DNA from 3 places in the Listeria immobilis genome. Region 2 is predicted to be linked to each of the others. Evidence: predicted binding sites of a transcription regulator. Region 2 holds the regulator's gene; each other region holds the start of a gene.
What was found. Region 2 encodes Rex, which represses fermentation and respiration genes when NADH is low (regulators of the CRP and FNR family bind a similar motif). Its sites were predicted from a motif close to TTGTGAAATATTTCACAA; they were not measured.
Positions count from the first base shown of each region.

Region 1 (6,532 bases), on a different contig from region 2:
CGTGGTCGAGTACGATTATCCGGTCCATTTCTAGCATCCAGTGTAAACGGTGTGTTGCAAAAAAGACTAGTCGATTTTCAAATAAATCTAGCATTGGTTTTTTAAGCTCGTATTCTGTTTCAATATCTAAGTGAGCAGTAGGTTCGTCCATCAGTACAACTGGACGATTAGTTAAGAAAGCCCTTGCTAGTGCAACACGTTGTTCCTGTCCGCCGCTTAGCATTCTTCCTGCTTCTCCCACAAGTGTTTCATAACCATTTTCAAGTCCGGCAACTAACTGGTTTAAGCCGGCTGATTCTGCCGCTTTTTTCATCTCTATTTCGGTAGCATTTGGATGATAAAACCGAATATTACCAGCAATCGTATCGTGGAAAAGATATGGATGTTGCGGGATATAGGTTACTTGTGTTTGCCAATCAGGCGACGACAGCGTGGCACCGACTTGATCATTATAGTGAAATTCACCAGACGTTGGGTTTAAGAAGCCACTTAACACATCAATCAGCGTCGATTTCCCAGCACCAGTCGCACCAATAATCCCGATTTTTTCAAAACCATTTACCGTAAAACTAGCTTCGTGCAACGACTCAGCATCCCCATCACCATGTTTAACCGTAATATTTTCAAACGAAAAGTTCGTATTTTCAGCAAATGTTGTTAACGATAGCGCATGTTCATCCTGTTTTTCTTCTTTCGCGCGGTCAATAATACCTTGAATAACTCGTCCAGCCTCTTGTCCGTCAAGGGTAGCATGGTAATCCGAGCCAACTTCCCGCACTGGCAAAAAGTATTCTGGAGCAAGGATGAGCACACTTAACGCAATCGGCAAGTTCATATTGCCATCAATCAAGCCAAGCCCTAGGAATAATGCCACAAGCGCAATCGAAAGCATCGTGAAGAAATCCATCGCAAACGACGACATAAAGGCCACACGCAAGGTTTTCATCGTTGCTTTTCGATAGCGCGAACTAACCGAAGCAATTTTCCCCTCATGCACATGACTTAATCCTAAGTATTTCAACGTTTCCAAACCCTTTAGTGAATCTACGAAATGATTAGATAGGACACGATACGTTTCAAACTGCGAATCTGCTTGTTTTTTTGCAGCAAGTCCTAAAATAATCATAAATACAATTAAAATTGGCAATGTAATCATTAAAATAAAGGCCGATGTCCAGTCTTGAAAAGCAATATAAACCCAAATCATTGCTGGAATAATCGCCATGTTCATCATTTTAGGCAAAAATAGTTCCAAATAATTCCGGAAATCTGCTACACCTTCCATCACCATCGTTACAACTTTCCCAGTTCCTTCCGCACGAGCAAAACGCGGACCAAGTGCAAACAAACTATCCAGCAACTCTTCCCGCATCGTTTTCGCTAAGTTAGAAGCATAACGATAAACGATTTGTTTTTTCCATACATTCAAAAAGTGACGCAAGAAATAGGCCCCCGCGAAGAGACCTATTTGAAGTGTGACTGATTGAAATGGATGCTCATGAAATAAATCTGTAATCGCACGAGCTAAAGTTATTGCCATTACGATAATCGCAGCACCTTGAATAAGCGTGAAAACTGCGAGTATCGCCATTATTTTTTTAATACCTTTGTAATTCCTTAAATCTTTTCCCATTAATACGTCATTTTCTCCTTACTAGAAACGCGTTTCCGGAAAACATAGTAGCTCCAAATTTGGTAACCAAGCACAAACGGTAAGAGTGTAACAGCAACAATGGTCATCACACTTAGCGAATATTGCCCGGAAGCAGCATTTTCTATTGTTAAATCAAACGCACTGTTTATAGAACTGATCATTACACGTGGGAAGAGTGCCACAAAAATAGAACCAATCGTGAACACAATTCCAAGCCCACCAAATGTAAAGGCTAAAATATCGCGGTCCTTCCAGATGAACAAAGCAGATAATAAATACATAACGACTACTATCCCAATCATCAATGGAACAAGAACAGGTCTAACTTGGAACATATCTGTATTAAAGTAAGCTAGCACAACAAAAATTAGTAGTACTGGTATGGTAATGAACCAAACTCGTTTTGCCATACGACGAGCGCGGTCTTGAATATCGTCTTCAGTACGTAGGGTAATAAATAATAGTCCGTGTAGCAGACACATCAATGTAATCGTTAGTCCGCCCCAAACAGAAAATACAGTTATATAATCAAAGAATCCAGCATACATATTCATATTGCTATTAATTGGCATTCCTTGAATCAAACTTGCAAATAATACACCGAATAGGAATGGCGGCAAAATGCTACCGAAGAAAATAACCCAGTCCCATGTTTTTACCCAAAGAGCAGAATCTTTTTGACCACGGAATTCAAACGAAACACCACGGCCGATTAAGGCAAGTAATAAGAACACTAGCGGAATATAATATCCACTAAACATTGTTGCATACCAGTTAGGGAAAGCGGCAAAAATTGCGCCCCCAGCTGTTAATAACCAAACTTCATTTGCATCCCAGAACGGCCCAATCGTATTTACGAGTACGCGGCGTTCTAAAGCATTTCTAGCCATAAAGCGTGTAGACATCCCTACACCGAAGTCAAAACCTTCAAGGAAGAAGAACCCAATGAACAAGATGGCGATTAATAGAAACCATAACTCATTTAGTGACAATGCTTGCATCCCCCTTATCAAACGGATCTATGGAAACTTCTTCTTTTTCTGGTTTGTGTCCGTCTGGTCCTTTTTTAATTTCACGAATGAACAAGTAAACCAAGAGAATTGCTAAAATTGTATAGATTGTAGAGAAGGCAATTATCGAGAATAAAATTTGTCCGGATGATACGTTTGGCGATACCGCATCAGCTGTTTTCATATAACCGAAAACTACCCATGGTTGCCGCCCTATTTCTGTCATAATCCAACCCATTGAGTTCGCAAGGAATGGGAAGCCAATCATTGGAATCATGAAACGTAAATACCATTTTGCATTAACAAGTTTTTTCTTCCAAGCAAGTACAATACCGATTAGCGCGAACATGATCATTAGCATACCAGCGCCAACCATGATGCGGAAACTCCAAAATGCTGTTTTTACTGGTGGAATGTAATCACCCTCACCATATTTTTCTTCGTATTCTTTTTGTAACGTATTCATACCTTCTACGCTACCACTTAATGTTCCGTAAGATAAGAAACTTAGCGCATATGGGACGTTGAGTTCCCAGTCGTTTTCTTTATTCTCAGGATCAATTTTGGCGAGCATTGTCCACGGAGCTGGGTCAGCTGTATCTTCCCAAATCCCTTCTGTTGCTGCCATTTTCATTGGTTGTGTTTTAACTAAGTATTGTGCTTGTGAGTGTCCACTAAACGCAACACCAAAGCCACCAATAACGGCCATTACCATTGCAATTTGGAATGATCGTTTAAAGAAGGCGACATCTTGTTTTTTGAGCATCTTATACGCACTGACACCGGCGATGAAAAAGGCTCCAGTGGCAAAAGCCCCGAATATAACGTGCGGAAACTCCACTAGTAGTTGTCCGTTAGTAATTAGTTGTAAAAAGTCATTCATTTCTGCACGACCGTTTTTAAATTCAAAACCAACCGGATGTTGCATAAATGAGTTTGCTGCTAAAATCCAGAAACTAGACATGATTGTTCCGATTGAAACCAGCCAAATACATGCTAAATGTAATTTTTTTCCTAGTTTATCCCAACCGAAAATCCATAGTCCGATAAAAGTAGACTCCATAAAAAATGCAAGTAGCGCTTCAATAGCAAGTGGCGCTCCGAATACATCTCCAACAAATCTAGAGTAATCCGACCAGTTCATCCCAAACTGGAATTCTTGAATAATCCCGGTTACAACACCGACAGCAAAGTTAATTAGGAATATGTGTCCCCAAAACTTCGACATTTTTTTGTAAATTTCTTTCCCCTTCACGACATACAACGTTTCCATAAGAGCAACCATAAATACAAGTCCAATTGAAAGTGGTACAAATAAGAAATGGAAAATCGTTGTTGATGCGAATTGAAAACGGGCTAAAAATAGTTTATCCACCCTTTTCTCCTCCTTTTTATGCTAAATGTTACTAGTTTTGCTCCTCATTTCGCATCTTTCTTAAAAACCTTGTGAAAAATCGCCCAAAGTGACGTGCTCAGTTGCTCTGTTATTCACAAAACATAGCAATATAATATGTATTCTTGGCTTTCACAGATTTAGGAACTAGTTAAGAAAGATTTTTATTTTATAATAAGTTCTATCTGGAGTATATTTTATCCTATTTTGAGACAAATTTATTTAGTACTTTAGATGTTATTTTCATTTAAATAGATTGTGACAAATTTCTCAAGAGTTATGGCGCTGTAAATGTTGGTAAGACTTATTGCTTTTTATTTCACAAATATATATTTAAAATTGCGTTTTTGCATAATGAGTCTTAAGGCCTATCTATTTTCTTTCTCTTTCGCAATTCTTGAAAGAAATTTTTTAACATCGCACTACTTTCTGCTTCCATTAATCCTGCTTCCACTTCGCAAGTATGATTAAATCTGTCATCTTGCAGTAAATTCATAAGGGAGCCTACCGTTCCTGCTTTTGGATCTTTAGCGCCGTAGTATACCTTATCAATTCTTGAAAGCAAAATCGCTCCACTGCACATTGGACATGGTTCTAAGGTGACATATAGTTCTGCGCCACTTAATCGCCACGAATTTTGGTGTTGACAAGCATCTTGAATTGCAAGTAATTCCGCATGGGTCACTGCATTCTGGCTAGTTTCACGCAAATTATGCGCCCGACCAATAATTTCTCCATCTAAAACAACCACTGCACCAATTGGAACTTCTCCTATTTCTCGGGCTTTCTCTGCTTCTTCAAGCGCTTGTTGCATAAAGAAAGCTTCGTCCATCCACGCACCTCATTTCTAAAAAGTCACTCACTGTCATTTTAGCATAGCTTCTATAATATATAGGAATAATCTGCTCAGGCTTTCACAGGATACTTTTAGTTGCTTTCATAAGTTATTTATATTACCATATATTAATACTAGGTACTAAAACAAAATTATCAAAATATACAATCTACTTATAAAGGAGAATTATTATGAATTCAGAGAACCTACTTGCTCCAGAACTTTATAATATTACCGACGAGATTGCTAAATTTAGTTCTGAAAAAACGGCTTTAATTTGGAAAAATGAACATGATGAAACAAAAACTTGGAGTTACCGTCATTTGCTTGAACAAGCAAGTAAATTCGCAAATGTTGTAAAAAATGCTGGCGTAAAAAAAGGCGATCACGTTATCGTCATGACTCCTCGTCTGCTTGAAACGTATGCAATTTATATGGGCTTATGGAAAGCTGGTGCAATTATCATCCCTGCTTCTGAGTTACTTAAAGCCCATGACTTGGAGTATCGTATTCGCCACGCAAACGTAAAAGCGATTGTTTCCTATAATGGAATGACGGCTGAATTTGATAAAATTAACGACACTCCTTCTGTCTCTAAAAAAATTATTGTTGGTGGAAAATTGCCCGGTTGGGACCACTATGAAACATTGATGGAAACTGCTTCAAGCGATTTCGAACGAGTGGAAACTTCTCGTGATGATGCATGTTTGCTTGCTTTTACTAGCGGAACTACTGGTAATCCTAAAGGCGTTGTGCATATTCATGGTTGGGGTTACGCACATATTCGTATCGCAGCCGATCACTGGTTAGACATTCATGAAGATGATATTGTCTGGGCTACTGCTGGTCCTGGCTGGCAAAAATGGGTTTGGTCTCCTTTCTTATCTGTACTCGGAAAAGGCGCGACTGGCTTCGTTTATAATGGTCGTTTTATCCCTGAAAAACAACTTAACTTGCTTAGCGAAGAGAAAATTAACGTCCTATGCTGTACGCCAACCGAATATCGCTTAATGGCGAAAGTGAATAATTTGCGCGAACATGATTTAAGTTCATTGCGGAGCGCCGTTTCAGCTGGTGAGCCACTAAACCGAGAAGTAATTCAAGTTTTCCAAAATAATTTTGATATTAAAGTTCGGGATGGCTATGGTCAAACTGAGAGCACGCTATTGATTGGAACGCTTGTAGATACGCCAATTCGCCCCGGTTCAATGGGCAAACCAATTATGCCTGAATTTATGGCGATTATTGATGCTGATGGAAATCCGGTCGGTGTTGGTGAGATCGGTGATATTGCAATGCGTAGAGATTTCCCAGCATTGTTTAAAGAATACTATAAAGAACCTGAACGTCTTCAAAAAGCAATTCGTGGTGATTATTTTGTTTCTGGTGACCGTGCGATTCGTGACGAAGATAACTATTACTGGTTCCAAGGTAGAAACGACGATATTATCATTAGCTCTGGTTACACGATTGGACCTTTTGAAGTGGAAGATGCCTTGACTCATCACCCTGCTGTAAAAGAAGTAGCTGTTGTCGCAAGCCCTGACGAAATCCGCGGCACCGTCGTAAAAGCTTTCATCGTCTTAAAAGATGGTTACGAAGACACAGACGACCTAGTTCACGAGCTGCAAACATTTACG
Region 1 is NZ_JAASUA010000003.1:57,852-64,383, forward strand. It holds gene cydD (thiol reductant ABC exporter subunit CydD) at 1-1,633, opposite strand, end outside; gene cydB (cytochrome d ubiquinol oxidase subunit II) at 1,633-2,646, opposite strand; gene HCJ45_RS05085 (cytochrome ubiquinol oxidase subunit I) at 2,633-4,039, opposite strand; gene tadA (tRNA adenosine(34) deaminase TadA) at 4,419-4,889, opposite strand; gene mbcS (acyl-CoA synthetase MbcS) at 5,084-6,532, shown strand, end outside.
Region 1: the regulator Rex is predicted to act here: its motif matches at 4,314-4,331, upstream of HCJ45_RS05085 (cytochrome ubiquinol oxidase subunit I).

Region 2 (6,532 bases):
AAAGTAAGTGGTAATGTAGAAATTAAAGATAATAAATTAATGTTAACAGATTTTATGACAGATGAAGGACCAGATTTACATGTCTATTTAGTTAAAGGTAATAATGTAGAAGACGGCGTAGAAGTAAGTAAAGTAGACTTAAAAGCTAAAAACCAAAGCTTTGATGTATCCGATAAAGATCTTTCAAAATATGATCATGTGTTGATATACTGCGAAAAAGCGCACGAGGAATTTGGAGCAGCAGCATTAATGGATACGATGGATGAAAGTGCTATGACGGATAGTATGCTTACAGGAATGTTTTCAGGTGCAGGGAGTCATAAGGTTAGTGGAGATGTGACAATGACAGATAATAAGTTGATGTTCACAAATTTTGTGACAGATGAAGGACCAGATCTTCATGTATATTTAACCAAAGATGGTGATATTGAATCTGGAAAAGAACTAGCTAAAATTGACTTAAAGGCGAAGGAACAAACTTTTTCATTAGATAATATTAATTCAGCAGATTACAATACAGTCGTAATTTATTGTCAAAAAGCGCATGAAACATTCGGGCAAGCAATGTTAAATAGCTGAGGGGTGAGGTTCGATGTTAATTGTCAAACTTAGCGCTAATATACTTTTTTCCATTATTCGAGTGGGACTAGGTATTAGTTGGTTGTATCAAGGATGGTTTAAAATACAGGCTCACTTTGATATTTCTGGACTAGTACCAAGTGTCATTGGAAATACAGATTCGCCAGACTGGTATAAAGCTTTTATGGAAAATGTTGTTGGTCCAAATACAGCGTTATTTAATATTTTAATACCTTGGGGAGAACTTTTAGTTGGTCTTGGTTTAATAGTTGGGGTTTTAACTCTCCCAGCATTAATAGCGGGAATATTTATGGGAATTAATTATTGGTTAGCAGATATGATTTATATTTATCCTACACAATTAGCGATTGGTATAGTTTTACTTCTTTGTTTAAAGCAAGCAAATTATGTTAGCATAACAAATCTATTCATTTTTTTTCGAACAAAACAAAGGAATAAAACATAAGTAAAAAAGTAGCGCCCAACTTAATGAGCGCTACTTTTTACATTGTTTTATCTAAAAACTTCCGTACTTTTTCTTCATAGGTTGTTGGATCTACTGTAAAAGCTTGTCCGTGTTCAGCCCCTTTTACAATCCATTTTTCTTTATAACTATTAGTGGCTTCGTATAGTTCGTCTACCATATAGGTTGGGACAAACGCATCTTTGTCACCGTGAATGTAGAAAATGGGTAAATCAGTTTTTGCAACAGCATTCGTCGCGCTAGCTTCACTAAAGTAAAACCCTTCTTTGAATTTATTAATTAAGCTGGCGGTTGGGATAATTGGGAAACTTGGTAAATGAAACATTGCTTTTAGTTGATAAGAAAGTTCTGCATCCATGGAAGTGTAGCCACAATCGGCAATAATACTTTTGACTTGTTTTGGCAAATTTTCCCCACTAGTCATTAAAACGGTGGAGCTACCCATGGAAACCCCATGTAAAGCAATGGATTCATCTTCCCCATTTCTATCAATCACTTGATTAATCCATTGTACATAATCTTTTCGTTCTGGCCAGCCAAAACCAATATTTTCGCCTTCACTTTCCCCGTGCGCTCTGGCATCGGGCATTAACACGTTATAACCAAATTTTTCATGATACATCTTTGCAAGTCCCGCCATTTCGACTTTACCACTTTTGCCGCGGTAGCCATGGGCAAGAATAATAGTTGTATTAGAAGGTTGAGCAGCTTCTAAATAATTGGCTTCTAGTTTTAGATTATCACTTGATTTTTCTGTCCAATGAATGAGTTTTTGGTTTTCCATCCACGCTTGATTTTCTACTCGATTTTTCTTGGCTAGTTTGGCAGTAGCACTTGTCACATCGGTTGTCGGCTGATCATCCATACTTGTATTATCGCGAGCTAACGCATAGCTGTATAAATAAAAACTTGCGCTAATAGTAATAATAAGAAGTAATCCAATCAAAATAGAACCAGAAATAATTAAAATCTTTTTCATTGTATGCTCCTTTTTTTATGCAGATTAGATAGATTCTAGTTCTTCACTTATTTCTTCCCATTCTTCCATTAATTTTTCTACAATCTCTTTTGCAGCATCTAATTTCCCAGTGATTTCAAGCGTTTTTTCATGATCTTGAAAAATTTCTGGTTTGGTTAACTCAAGTTCGAGTGCAGCGATTATTGTATCTGTTTCTTCCATTTGTTGCTCAATTTCTTCTAGTTTGCGTTTTCTTTGACGAAGTAATTTTTGCTGTTCTTTTTCTTCTTGGTAATTTCTTTTGCGCATCGAAGCAGTGGCAGCTACTTCTTCGCCGTTTTCCCTGCGTTCTTCTGCCTCTAATCGTGCGAGTTCTTTCATTTCAGCTAATTTTTCTTGATAATAGTCATAGTCGCCGAGGAAGACAGTTGCTTTTTCGGGCGCTAGTTCGACTACTTTGGAAGCGATACGGTTAATGAAGTAACGGTCATGGGATACAAATAAAATCGTTCCTTCAAAATCAATTAAAGCAGCTTCTAAAACTTCCTTACTTTCAATGTCTAAATGGTTGGTAGGCTCATCTAGAATAAGGACATTTGCTTGAAGTAAAGTGAGTTTTGCGAGTGCGAGCCTTGCTTTTTCGCCACCACTAAGCGACTGGACATTTTTTAAAACATCATCATCCGAAAATAAAAAATTACCAAGTGTTGTACGGATATTAACTTCATTTAGCTCTGGATAATCGTCCCAAAGCTCCATTAAAACGGTTTTATTCGATGTGAGTTTTGCTTGTTCTTGGTCATAGTAACCAATTTTTACACCAGCTCCAAAATGAAAGTCACCACTAAGCGACGGAAGATCACGTATAAGTGTTTTTAAAAGGGTAGATTTGCCAATTCCATTTGGGCCAACCAGCGCTAGGCTATCTTGACGTTTCATTTCAAAAGTAAGGTTAGCGGCGACTTGCTTATCTTTGGCATAACCAATACTAAGCTTATCTACCATGAGAACATCTTTACCTGTTTGTTTTTCAAAATGAAAACCAAAATGAGCAGCTTTTTCATCGCCTTGAGGTCGGTCTAAAACATCCATTTTTTCTAATTGTTTTCGTCTGCTCTGCGCTCGTTTTGTGGTGGATGCACGGACAAGGTTTCTTGCAACAAAGTCTTCTAATTTAGCAATCTGCTTTTGTTGCTTATCAAACTCTTTCCACATTTGCTCTAATTTTGCTTGTTTTTGGCTAACAAAAGAACTGTAATTACCTTTGTAATGTTCTATTTTCGTTCGACTGATTTCATAGACTTGATTAACTACTTTATCTAGAAAATAACGGTCATGGGAAACAATCAGCAGGGATCCGTTGTAATTTTGCAAGTAGGTTTCTAACCATGATAAAGTTTCAATGTCTAAATGGTTAGTTGGTTCATCCAGCACAAGGATATCCTGTTTAGCAAGTAGCAGTTTGGCTAGTGCCAGCCGCGTTTTTTGTCCCCCGCTTAACGAGGCGATTTCTACTTCATAATCGGCAGGATAAAAGCGAAGACCATTTAAAACGGAACGAATTTCTGCTTCATACGTATACCCGCCACTTTCTTTAAATGTATGTTGCAAAGTGTCATAGTCTTTCATTAATGCTTGATAATTTTCAGGATGGTTATAAAGTTCTGGTTCACCCAGCCGAACTTCCATTTCATGTAGATCTTGTTCCATTTTTCGAAGGGATGCGAAAACACTCAGCATTTCGTCCCAAATCGTCTTAGTAGATTCTAGCCCGGTGTTTTGTGCTAAATAACCAATTTCTACACTTTTAGGTTTGGAAATCATGCCGCTATCATAGCTCATTTTTCCAGCAATAATTTTAAGTAGCGTTGATTTTCCAGCACCGTTTCGACCGACTAAAGCTATACGGTCACCCGTTTTTACTTCTAATTTAATATTATCCAAAATAACTTCTGCACCGAAGAATTTAGAAATTTGCTGAACTTGTAATAAAATCATATTCTCTCTCCTCGAATGTTCTCTATACCAGTTTATCTTAAAAGTTAAGTAATCGCAATGTAACCGCCGTTTGTTTAATATTAGGTTAGTTTGTGAAATCGCTCGCATTATTTGTGATTTTAGCGTAAAATAGAAAAGAAGGATAAGACAAGATATTTTGCAGGACAAAACTTTGCTCTAAAGTCGTGAGCAAAAAGTTTGTGCATTCCTTGTGAAATGTTTATAGTATATAAGCAAGCATGTGAAAGGAAGTACAGTTCACAAAAGCTTCAAACTTCAGAAAAAATTTAAGAAGAAGGGACAGAAGGCATGATGGAGGAAACAACAAAAATTCCACAAGCGACAGCAAAGCGCTTACCATTATATCATCGTTACTTGAAATACCTAGATGAGTCAGGTAAGGAACGAGTATCATCAGCAGAACTGAGTGAAGCTGTGAAAGTTGATTCAGCGACGATTCGACGTGATTTTTCATATTTTGGCGCATTAGGCAAGAAAGGATACGGGTATAACGTTGCATACATACTCGACTTTTTTAGTAAAACACTTAGTCAAGACAAACAAACAAATGTAGCATTAATTGGTGTTGGTAACCTTGGTACAGCACTATTACATTATAATTTCATGAAAAACAATAATATCAAAATCGTTGCTGCATTCGATGTAGATCCAGCGAAAGTAGGTAGTGTGCAACAAGATATTCCTATTTATCACTTAAATGATATGGAAGAAATTGTTCGTGAAAATGGTGTAGAAGTAGTTATTCTTACGGTTCCAGCTGACGAGGCGCAAGTAACTGTGGATCGCTTAATCGAAGCAGATGTAAAAGGGATTTTAAACTTTACACCAGCTCGTATCAGTGTTCCAAAACAAGTTCGTGTACACCACATCGATCTTACAACCGAATTACAAACATTGATTTATTTCCTAGAAAACTATCCGGCGAAAACCGAATAAAAAAATCTGTAGAAGGTAAGCAAAAACTTGCTTTCTACAGATTTTTTTTATGCCGCCTTTTAAGCCCAACAATAATTAAGCCAATACCAATGCCAAAATCAATCATCGTCATGACAATTAAAATATAGGCCAAAATATCATAGCCATATTCTACTATACGATCAAAAGTAAAAAAGCCAAATACCAATCCAAGTGCAAAATAAAGAAAACTTTGCTTGATTAATGAATTTTTCATATCAACCTCCAATAAAACCTAAACTTATTAATAAAACAATCGTATTCATTAAAATATGAGCCCCCATCGAAACGGAAATTCGTTTTGTTTTCGTATAAAGAAAACAAAGGATTAGCCCGATAACAAAATAAGTAAGTAAGAAGGAAATATCCCCATGAAGCAAACCGAAGAAAAGCGAACTAATCACCGCAGCGACATGAATATTCATCACATTACTTAAACCACCAAAAATCACTTTTCTAAAAACAAGTTCTTCTAAAATAGGTCCAAGAATAGAAATAAATAACAAGAAAATCGGAGCTGCTTTTGTTAAATTCACAAGTCGTTCTGTATTAACAGATTCATTAATACTACCGGAAATCAGCGAAATAATAATACTACAAATGATTTGCGCAAAATATAAACCAATGACTCCACCAATAACCCAAAGGAAACTACGTAGCGGCGGCATTTTTTCACCAAGAATGATTTTATTTTCCTCAGGCTTTTTATAAAGAAGTGCGAAAATAATAATCAGCGAAAGAATATTAGAAAAAATCGACCAAATAATCATACTATAGGCATTGGCATCTACACTGGAAATGGAAGTAGTGCTCATAAAAATATGATAAACAATTGGAATCCCAACAGAAGCAGAAAAAAGTAGTAATAAATAAACAAAAACAATCGTCAAATAACGTTTAGCCAAAAAAACGCATCCTCTCTATATAAATCAAATTCAGCTAAAAGTGCTTAAAATAAACAGAAATAACTCTCCTTATTGTACAAGTTATCTGACACTAGCGCAAATTAGAATTCTCTCATTTTTGAACGTTTATACTTGCATTTTTTGTCAGGTTTGGTATCATAATAACTGTGTTAGCACTCTAATGTGTCGAGTGCTAAAATGAAAGTTCAACTATATCAGAGGAGGTCATTTACATTGTTAAAACCATTAGGAGATCGTGTTGTAATTGAGGTACTGGAAGCAGAGGAAAAAACAGCAAGTGGTATTGTATTACCAGACTCTGCGAAAGAAAAGCCACAAACAGGTAAAATTATTGCAGTTGGCTCAGGTCGTGTCCTTGAAAACGGATCAAAAGAATCACTTGAAGTAGTCGAAGGTGACACAGTTATTTTTGCAAAATACTCTGGAACTGAAGTGACATATGAAGGCACGGACTACTTGATTTTACGTGAAAGTGACATTTTAGCAATTACCAAATAATAAAACTTAACTAATCGGAGGGAAATATAAAATGGCAAAAGATATTAAATTTAGTGAAGATGCTCGTCGTGCCATGTTACGTGGTGTGGACCAATTAGCAAACGCAGTAAAAGT
Region 2 is NZ_JAASUA010000008.1:83,849-90,380, reverse strand. It holds gene HCJ45_RS11130 (DM13 domain-containing protein) at 1-579, shown strand, start outside; gene HCJ45_RS11125 (DoxX family protein) at 593-1,045, shown strand; gene HCJ45_RS11120 (alpha/beta hydrolase) at 1,083-2,042, opposite strand; gene HCJ45_RS11115 (ABC-F family ATP-binding cassette domain-containing protein) at 2,067-4,019, opposite strand; gene HCJ45_RS11110 (redox-sensing transcriptional repressor Rex) at 4,329-4,976, shown strand; gene HCJ45_RS11105 (DUF4305 domain-containing protein) at 5,011-5,211, opposite strand; gene HCJ45_RS11100 (CPBP family intramembrane glutamic endopeptidase) at 5,213-5,899, opposite strand; gene groES (co-chaperone GroES) at 6,134-6,418, shown strand; gene groL (chaperonin GroEL) at 6,450-6,532, shown strand, end outside.

Region 3 (6,532 bases), on a different contig from region 2:
ATATATTATTCGAAAATCAGAATGTTTTGGTGTCAATGTAGGAGAACGGTCAAATCGAAAAGCTGACTTAAAACAACTAAAAAAACAATATGTCGGGCAAGTTTCTTTATGGACGAGCTTTGTAGCTATCATCGGAATTGCTCTATTGCAAGGATTTCATATGAATGAAGCTGCCCAAGCCGGAATTTTTATTGGGTCCATGTTTTTACAACTGATTGTATCATTTATTATTTACTATCGGTTCCATAAAACGACACTCCAATGGAAACGAGAAAAAATCATGTCTGGAGAAATCTCGACAAATTCTATCGTAACAGTAGCTACGAGTTTTCATCGCAGGAAAATGGTAATCTCCTATACTTGGTTCATTGTGCCACTACTTATTTTTATTATTACACTAGCTATTACAGTCGTATTTTATCCGCAAGCACCTATGGAGTTTCCAACACATATGGATTTACAAGGAAATATAACGAGTACAACAGAGAAGTCGCCGAGTAGTGTCTTATTTTTCCCAATGCTACAATTAGTGATGATTGCTGTATTTCTATTTATCAATTTTGTTATTGCGAGAAGCAAGCAAATCGTTGAAAATGAAAATCCAGCAGACTCTTTAAAAAGAAATATGCTTTTTAGACAAATATCTAGTAAGTTTATGTTAATTATGTGCACAATTTTAATTATTGATTTCCTTGTGATTCAACTCGTCTTTTTATTGTCTTTACCAATTGAAATGATGATTACTACGATGATTATTTCGCTCATAGTTATTATTTTAGGAGTGATTTTGCTTGCTGTTAAAGTTGGGCAAGGCGGCAGTAGATTGAAATTTTCAACTGAACCAGACGGAGTGAATAAGCCAATTCGGGATGATGACTCATTCTGGAAAGCAGGCGTTTTTTATTTCAATCGCAACGATCCAGCCTTATTTGTTGAAAAACGCTTTGGTATTGGTTGGACCATAAATGCAGCTCGTCCAGTTGCTTGGTTATCTTTCCTTTTTATTATCGTAGCTATAGTTTTAATCAGTCTGTTGTTTTAAGTTAAGCAGATTGGGGTATTTACTATATGTTATATTTAAAAAAACAAACATCTTCTGGCGTCATATTCTTTTAAAAAAGGAGTAGATAATCATGGCGATTAAATCAAAACGACTAGAAGAATGGGAAGGATTTACCGGTATAGCACTTGTTCGTCAAGGGCTGGAAACGGAAGCTTTTCGAGCAGAAGTAAAATTAGCATTTCGACAAATGCTCCATTTAGCTGAGGAGTTAGATGATTTCTCCGAGCAAAAAATAGTTTACGGGATTTCAGTGCATAATATAGAAGATGGCTTAACGCACTATGCTGTTCTTCCTGTAGAGCAAAAATACACTGAATTAAAAGATCCGTTAGAGTGGATTGAAGTTCCAGCACATACTTACTTTGTTGCCGAACACATTCCAGAAACAGATTTAAACGAAAGCTATCAACAAATTGCCAATGCGATTAAAGAGAAAAAATATAAACCTTATATCACAGCAAATAATCCGATTTTTGATCCACTACCTTTCAAATTAGAAGTCTATTCTAAAGAGGCGGGACAAATCACCAATATTGAAATTAGAATCCCTGTAATAAAAGAGCTTGATACGCAAAATGATGCCTAGGACATTTGTTCTGGGCTTTTTTATACTAGCAAGCTTTTTTTGATTGTGCTATAATAATAACGCTATTTTGTGATTATTTTAACAAGAAAGAAGGGATTCATGTGGGATATTATAGCCCGCAGGAAGTAACAGAGATTACTATTGAGAAAGGAACCCAAAAAGCGAATTCTAGTACTTTAACGCTTGTTTTACTCGGATTTTTGGGTGGTGCATTTATCTCACTCGGTTACTTATTATACATACGTGCAGTTGGAACGATGCCTCACGAATGGGGAAGTTTTGCTACGCTAATAGGAGCAAGCCTTTTTCCAGTAGGGTTAGTATGCATCTTACTTGGTGGAGGAGAGCTAATTACCGGAAATATGATGGCGGTAGCGATTGCATGGTATGACAAAAAAATATCTTTTCAACAATTACTTAGAAACTGGGCAATTGTATCAGCAATGAACTTAGTAGGAGCCTTCTTTGTGGCTTATTTCTTTGGACATTTTGTTGGACTAACAGAAGGAGACTTTTTACCAAAAACAATAGCGACTGCTGGAGCTAAAGTTAATGACCCATTTTGGGTAGCATTTGTATCAGGAATAGGCTGTAACTGGTTTGTTGGTATAGCTGTATGGCTATGTTATGCAGCTAAAGATTTCGCTGGAAAAATTCTCGGGATTTGGTTCCCAGTGATGGCTTTTGTTGCGATTGGATTTCAACACGTTGTTGCCAATATGTTTATTATCCCAGCCGCAATTTTTGCAGGGTACTATTCATGGGCAGATTTCATTTGGAACGTAATCCCAGTTTATTTAGGAAATGTAGTAGGTGGAGCAATATTTGTTAGTTTGTTTTATTTCCTAGCATATAAGAAAAACGCTCCCAAAAAAGTAAAAGAAGAAGTACATCAGCCAATTGAAGAAAGTTAAAGAAAGAAGCTATCTGTTTTTTTAATAGATAGCTTTTTTGAAAAGTTATTAACTAGTTGAAAAAGCAAGTTTATATATTAGTAGGAAATGAGTTTTATGATTGATTTTTTTGTAAAAACTTTATTTTAAAAAGAAATCCTCTTCGTTAATTACGGAGGGGATTTTTCCTATTACTAGGAAAAAAATGTATTTGTAAGCGAATACAAAGGTTTATATAATTAGACTAAGTTAAAGAAAGGGAGGATACAGATGAAAAACATTTTACTTATTTGTGGTTCAGGAGCTTCCAGTGGATTTATGGCAGCTGCAATTAGAAAAGCGGCGAAGAAACAAGGAGAACAAGTTACAGTAAAAGCAGCAAGTGAGTCTCAAATCGACGAACGAATTAATGAAATTGATTACTTATTAATTGGTCCACATTTGTCTTATATGTTAGATGATTTAAAAGAAAAAGTGAAAGACAAAGACGTATTAGTAACTGTTATTCCTCAGGCTACTTATGGCTCTTTAAATGGTGAAAAAGCCTTGGAACTAATTTTGAATATGGAGGGGTAAACAATGAACAACAAAGTGATGGATTTTATGACGAATAAATTTGCTCCAAAAGTAAATAAAGTTGTTAAAAATCCTTGGGTATCTGCAATACAAGATGCAATTATGTCGGCGCTTCCACTCGTTTTTGTCGGTTCTTTAGTTACCATTGTCTCTTTACTTAAAAATTTATTTCCGAAGATGCCTGATTTCTCGATGATTAGTAACTTTTCTTTTGGAATGTTTGGTTTAGTAGTTTCCTTTTTAATTCCTTATTATGTGATGGAAAAGAAAGGAAATAGCAGCCAAAAATTAATTGCTGGTGCGACTGGACTAGTCCTATTCTTAATGCTTTTATTTCCAACAATAACAGCGGATGGAAATGCAGTGTATATTTTATCTAGATTTGGAGCAACAGGGATGTTTCTATCAATCACTACTGGTTTATTTGTCAGCGTAGTAATGAATTTTGCTGCAAAACGCTCTCTGTTTAGTGAAGACACACCAATTCCAGATTTTGTTGTTGGTTGGTTTAATAGTCTTTTACCAATTACATTTATTTTAATAGTTGGCTGGTTAATTACGGTACAGTTTAATATTGATTTCTTTGAAGTGATTATTGCTGTATTTAGTCCATTAGCTTCGATTGTACAATCTTATCCAGGGTTTGTATTATCGGTATTTATTCCTGCATTTCTTTATACGTTTGGGATTTCTGGTTGGGTCATGATGCCAGCAATTTATCCAGTATATATGGCTGGACTTGCAGCAAATTCAGAAGCAGTAGCTAATGGTGGAACAGCTACAAATATTGCTACACAAGAAACAGTCTATGCTTTAATTTCTATTGGTGGCGTTGGAACGACATTATCACTTTCTATTATGATGCTAATTTTAAGTAAATCAATCCAATTAAAAGCAATCGGAAAAGCCGTAATCGTCCCATCAATTTTTAATATTAATGAACCATTATTTTTCGGAGCACCCATTGCATTTAATCCATACTTAATGATTCCAACTTGGATAAATGCCTTCTTAGTGCCTAGTATTGCATATTTTGTTATGACAGTTAATTTAGTCAATATACCAGCACAATCATTCTTACTTTGGTATATGCCGTACCCGGTAACTTCTTATTTAGCAACACAAGATTGGCGAGGAATTATTGCCTGTTTAGCGATTATTGTTATCACGTGGCTTGTATACCTACCATTCTTTAAAGCATATGATAATTCTTTACTTAAAAAAGAAAAATTAGAAGCACAAGAAACAAATCAAGAAATGGCTACAAATTGATTGGAGGAACCAAAATGTCAGAGCAAGACTATATAGAAGAGACAGATAGTTTGAATGAGCTATCAATGAATATATTAATTCATGCAGGAAATGCAAGAAACGATTTAGTACATGCTTTGAATTTTTTAGAAGAATTAGATTTTGACAAAGCAGAAGAAAGTATCCAAACAGCAAAAAAAGAAATTGTTATCGCACATGGATTACAGACAGATACACTCCAATTAGAAGCGTCAGGTAATCAAATTCGCTATTCTACCCTTTTCTGCCACGCACAAGATACATTGATGACAGCGAAAAGTGAGATTTTAATTGGTGAACATATGGTTAGATTATTTAAAAAAATGAATAAATAAATGAAAAAATAGGAGGTACAACTATGTTTGAAAATTATAAATTTCCGAAAGATTTTCTTTGGGGAGGAGCAATTGCAGCCAATCAGGCAGAAGGAGCTTTTCAAGTAGATGGAAAAGGAATAAGTTTGGCAGATTTACACAAATACCACACGGATAAAACCAATGAAGAAATTAGTGAGGAGCAAATTAAAGGGGTTAGTTTAGCAGATATAAAAGCAAATATAGTCGATAAAACTAGTTATTATCCAAAACGCCACGGCATAGACTTTTACCATACTTACCCAGAAGATTTAGCCTTACTTGCAGAAATGGGCTTTAAAACATTCCGCACATCCATTGATTGGACACGAATTTTCCCAACTGGAGAAGAAGAGGAGCCTAATGAAGCCGGGTTGAAATTCTATGATGATTTAATTGATAAAATTATTGAACTGGGTATGGAACCAATTATTACTATGCTGCATTACGAAACACCTGTTGAGATTGTTTTAAAACATGGTGGCTGGCATAATCGCAAAGTAATTGATTTATTTGTTAAATACGGAAAAACCATATTAGATCGATATAGTAATAAAGTAAAATATTGGATTGTTATCAACCAAATTAATTTAATTCAATTTGAACCATTTAACTCAACAGCTATTCCAAATGATGCCGTGGATGATTATCCGTCAGCTACATATCAAGCCATCCACAACCAATTTGTTGCAAGTGCAAAAATTTATGAATATGGAAAAACAAAAAATCCTAATTTAATGATAGGAACGATGCTTGCCGATTGTACAGCGTATCCATATTCTTGTGAGCCAGACGATATTGTTCTAGCAATGAAACGCAATCGAATGGAATACTTCTTTGCAGATGTACAATTCCAAGGCGAATATCCACAATATGCACTTAATTATTTTGCTGAAAATGGAATAACAATAGACATTACCAAAGAAGACCAAGAAATTTTACGCAACAATACAATGGATTATTTAGCTATTTCATACTATTATTCTCAAATGGTAGACTCTAAGAAAAATGACTTAGATCCAGCATCCAGAACGCCAAATCCACACTTAAAAGCTAATCCTTGGGGCTGGGCAGTTGATCCAAAAGGCTTATATAACGCCCTATCACAATACTGGGATAGATACCATAAACCAATCATCATCGCCGAAAATGGTTTTGGAATGTATGACAAAGTAGAAAATGGCGAAGTAAATGACGATTACCGAATTGATTATCTAAAAGCACATTTACAAGAAATGAAACGAGCGATGTATGATGGTGTAGAAGTGATTGCATACTGTGCTTGGGGACCAATTGATATTGTAAGCTGTTCCTCTGCACAAATGGAAAAAAGATATGGCTTCATTTATGTTGATTTAGACAACGAAGGACATGGTACAGGCAAAAGACTTAAAAAGAAAAGTTTTTCATGGTATAAAAAAGTAATAGAGTCTAATGGGGAAGATTTAGAAGCATGATTTGATAAGGCCAGTTGTAACCCTCATACAACTGGCCTTATCTATATAGGGGGTACCGGAAAAATGGATACGCAAAAAGAAATACTAGCTTATTTGTCTAAACATACAAATAAGTGGGTTACCTCAAATGAGTTAGCAGATTTTTGTGAATGCACGACACGGACGATTCGTTTGAAAGTTGTTAAAATAAATGAAGCAAAACCAGATTTAATTAAATCGAATCAACAAGGCTACCAGCTAAATGAAAATGTAAAATTAGAATTACCAGTGGAAAATGACTCAACAGAGCGAAAATCGCTATTATTACTACAACT
Region 3 is NZ_JAASUA010000006.1:148,357-154,888, reverse strand. It holds gene HCJ45_RS09600 (DUF1648 domain-containing protein) at 1-1,042, shown strand, start outside; gene HCJ45_RS09595 (effector binding domain-containing protein) at 1,134-1,649, shown strand; gene HCJ45_RS09590 (formate/nitrite transporter family protein) at 1,751-2,563, shown strand; gene HCJ45_RS09585 (PTS sugar transporter subunit IIB) at 2,813-3,118, shown strand; gene HCJ45_RS09580 (PTS sugar transporter subunit IIC) at 3,122-4,390, shown strand; gene HCJ45_RS09575 (PTS sugar transporter subunit IIA) at 4,405-4,743, shown strand; gene HCJ45_RS09570 (glycoside hydrolase family 1 protein) at 4,767-6,218, shown strand; gene HCJ45_RS09565 (BglG family transcription antiterminator) at 6,282-6,532, shown strand, end outside.
Region 3: the regulator Rex is predicted to act here: its motif matches at 1,717-1,734, upstream of HCJ45_RS09590 (formate/nitrite transporter family protein).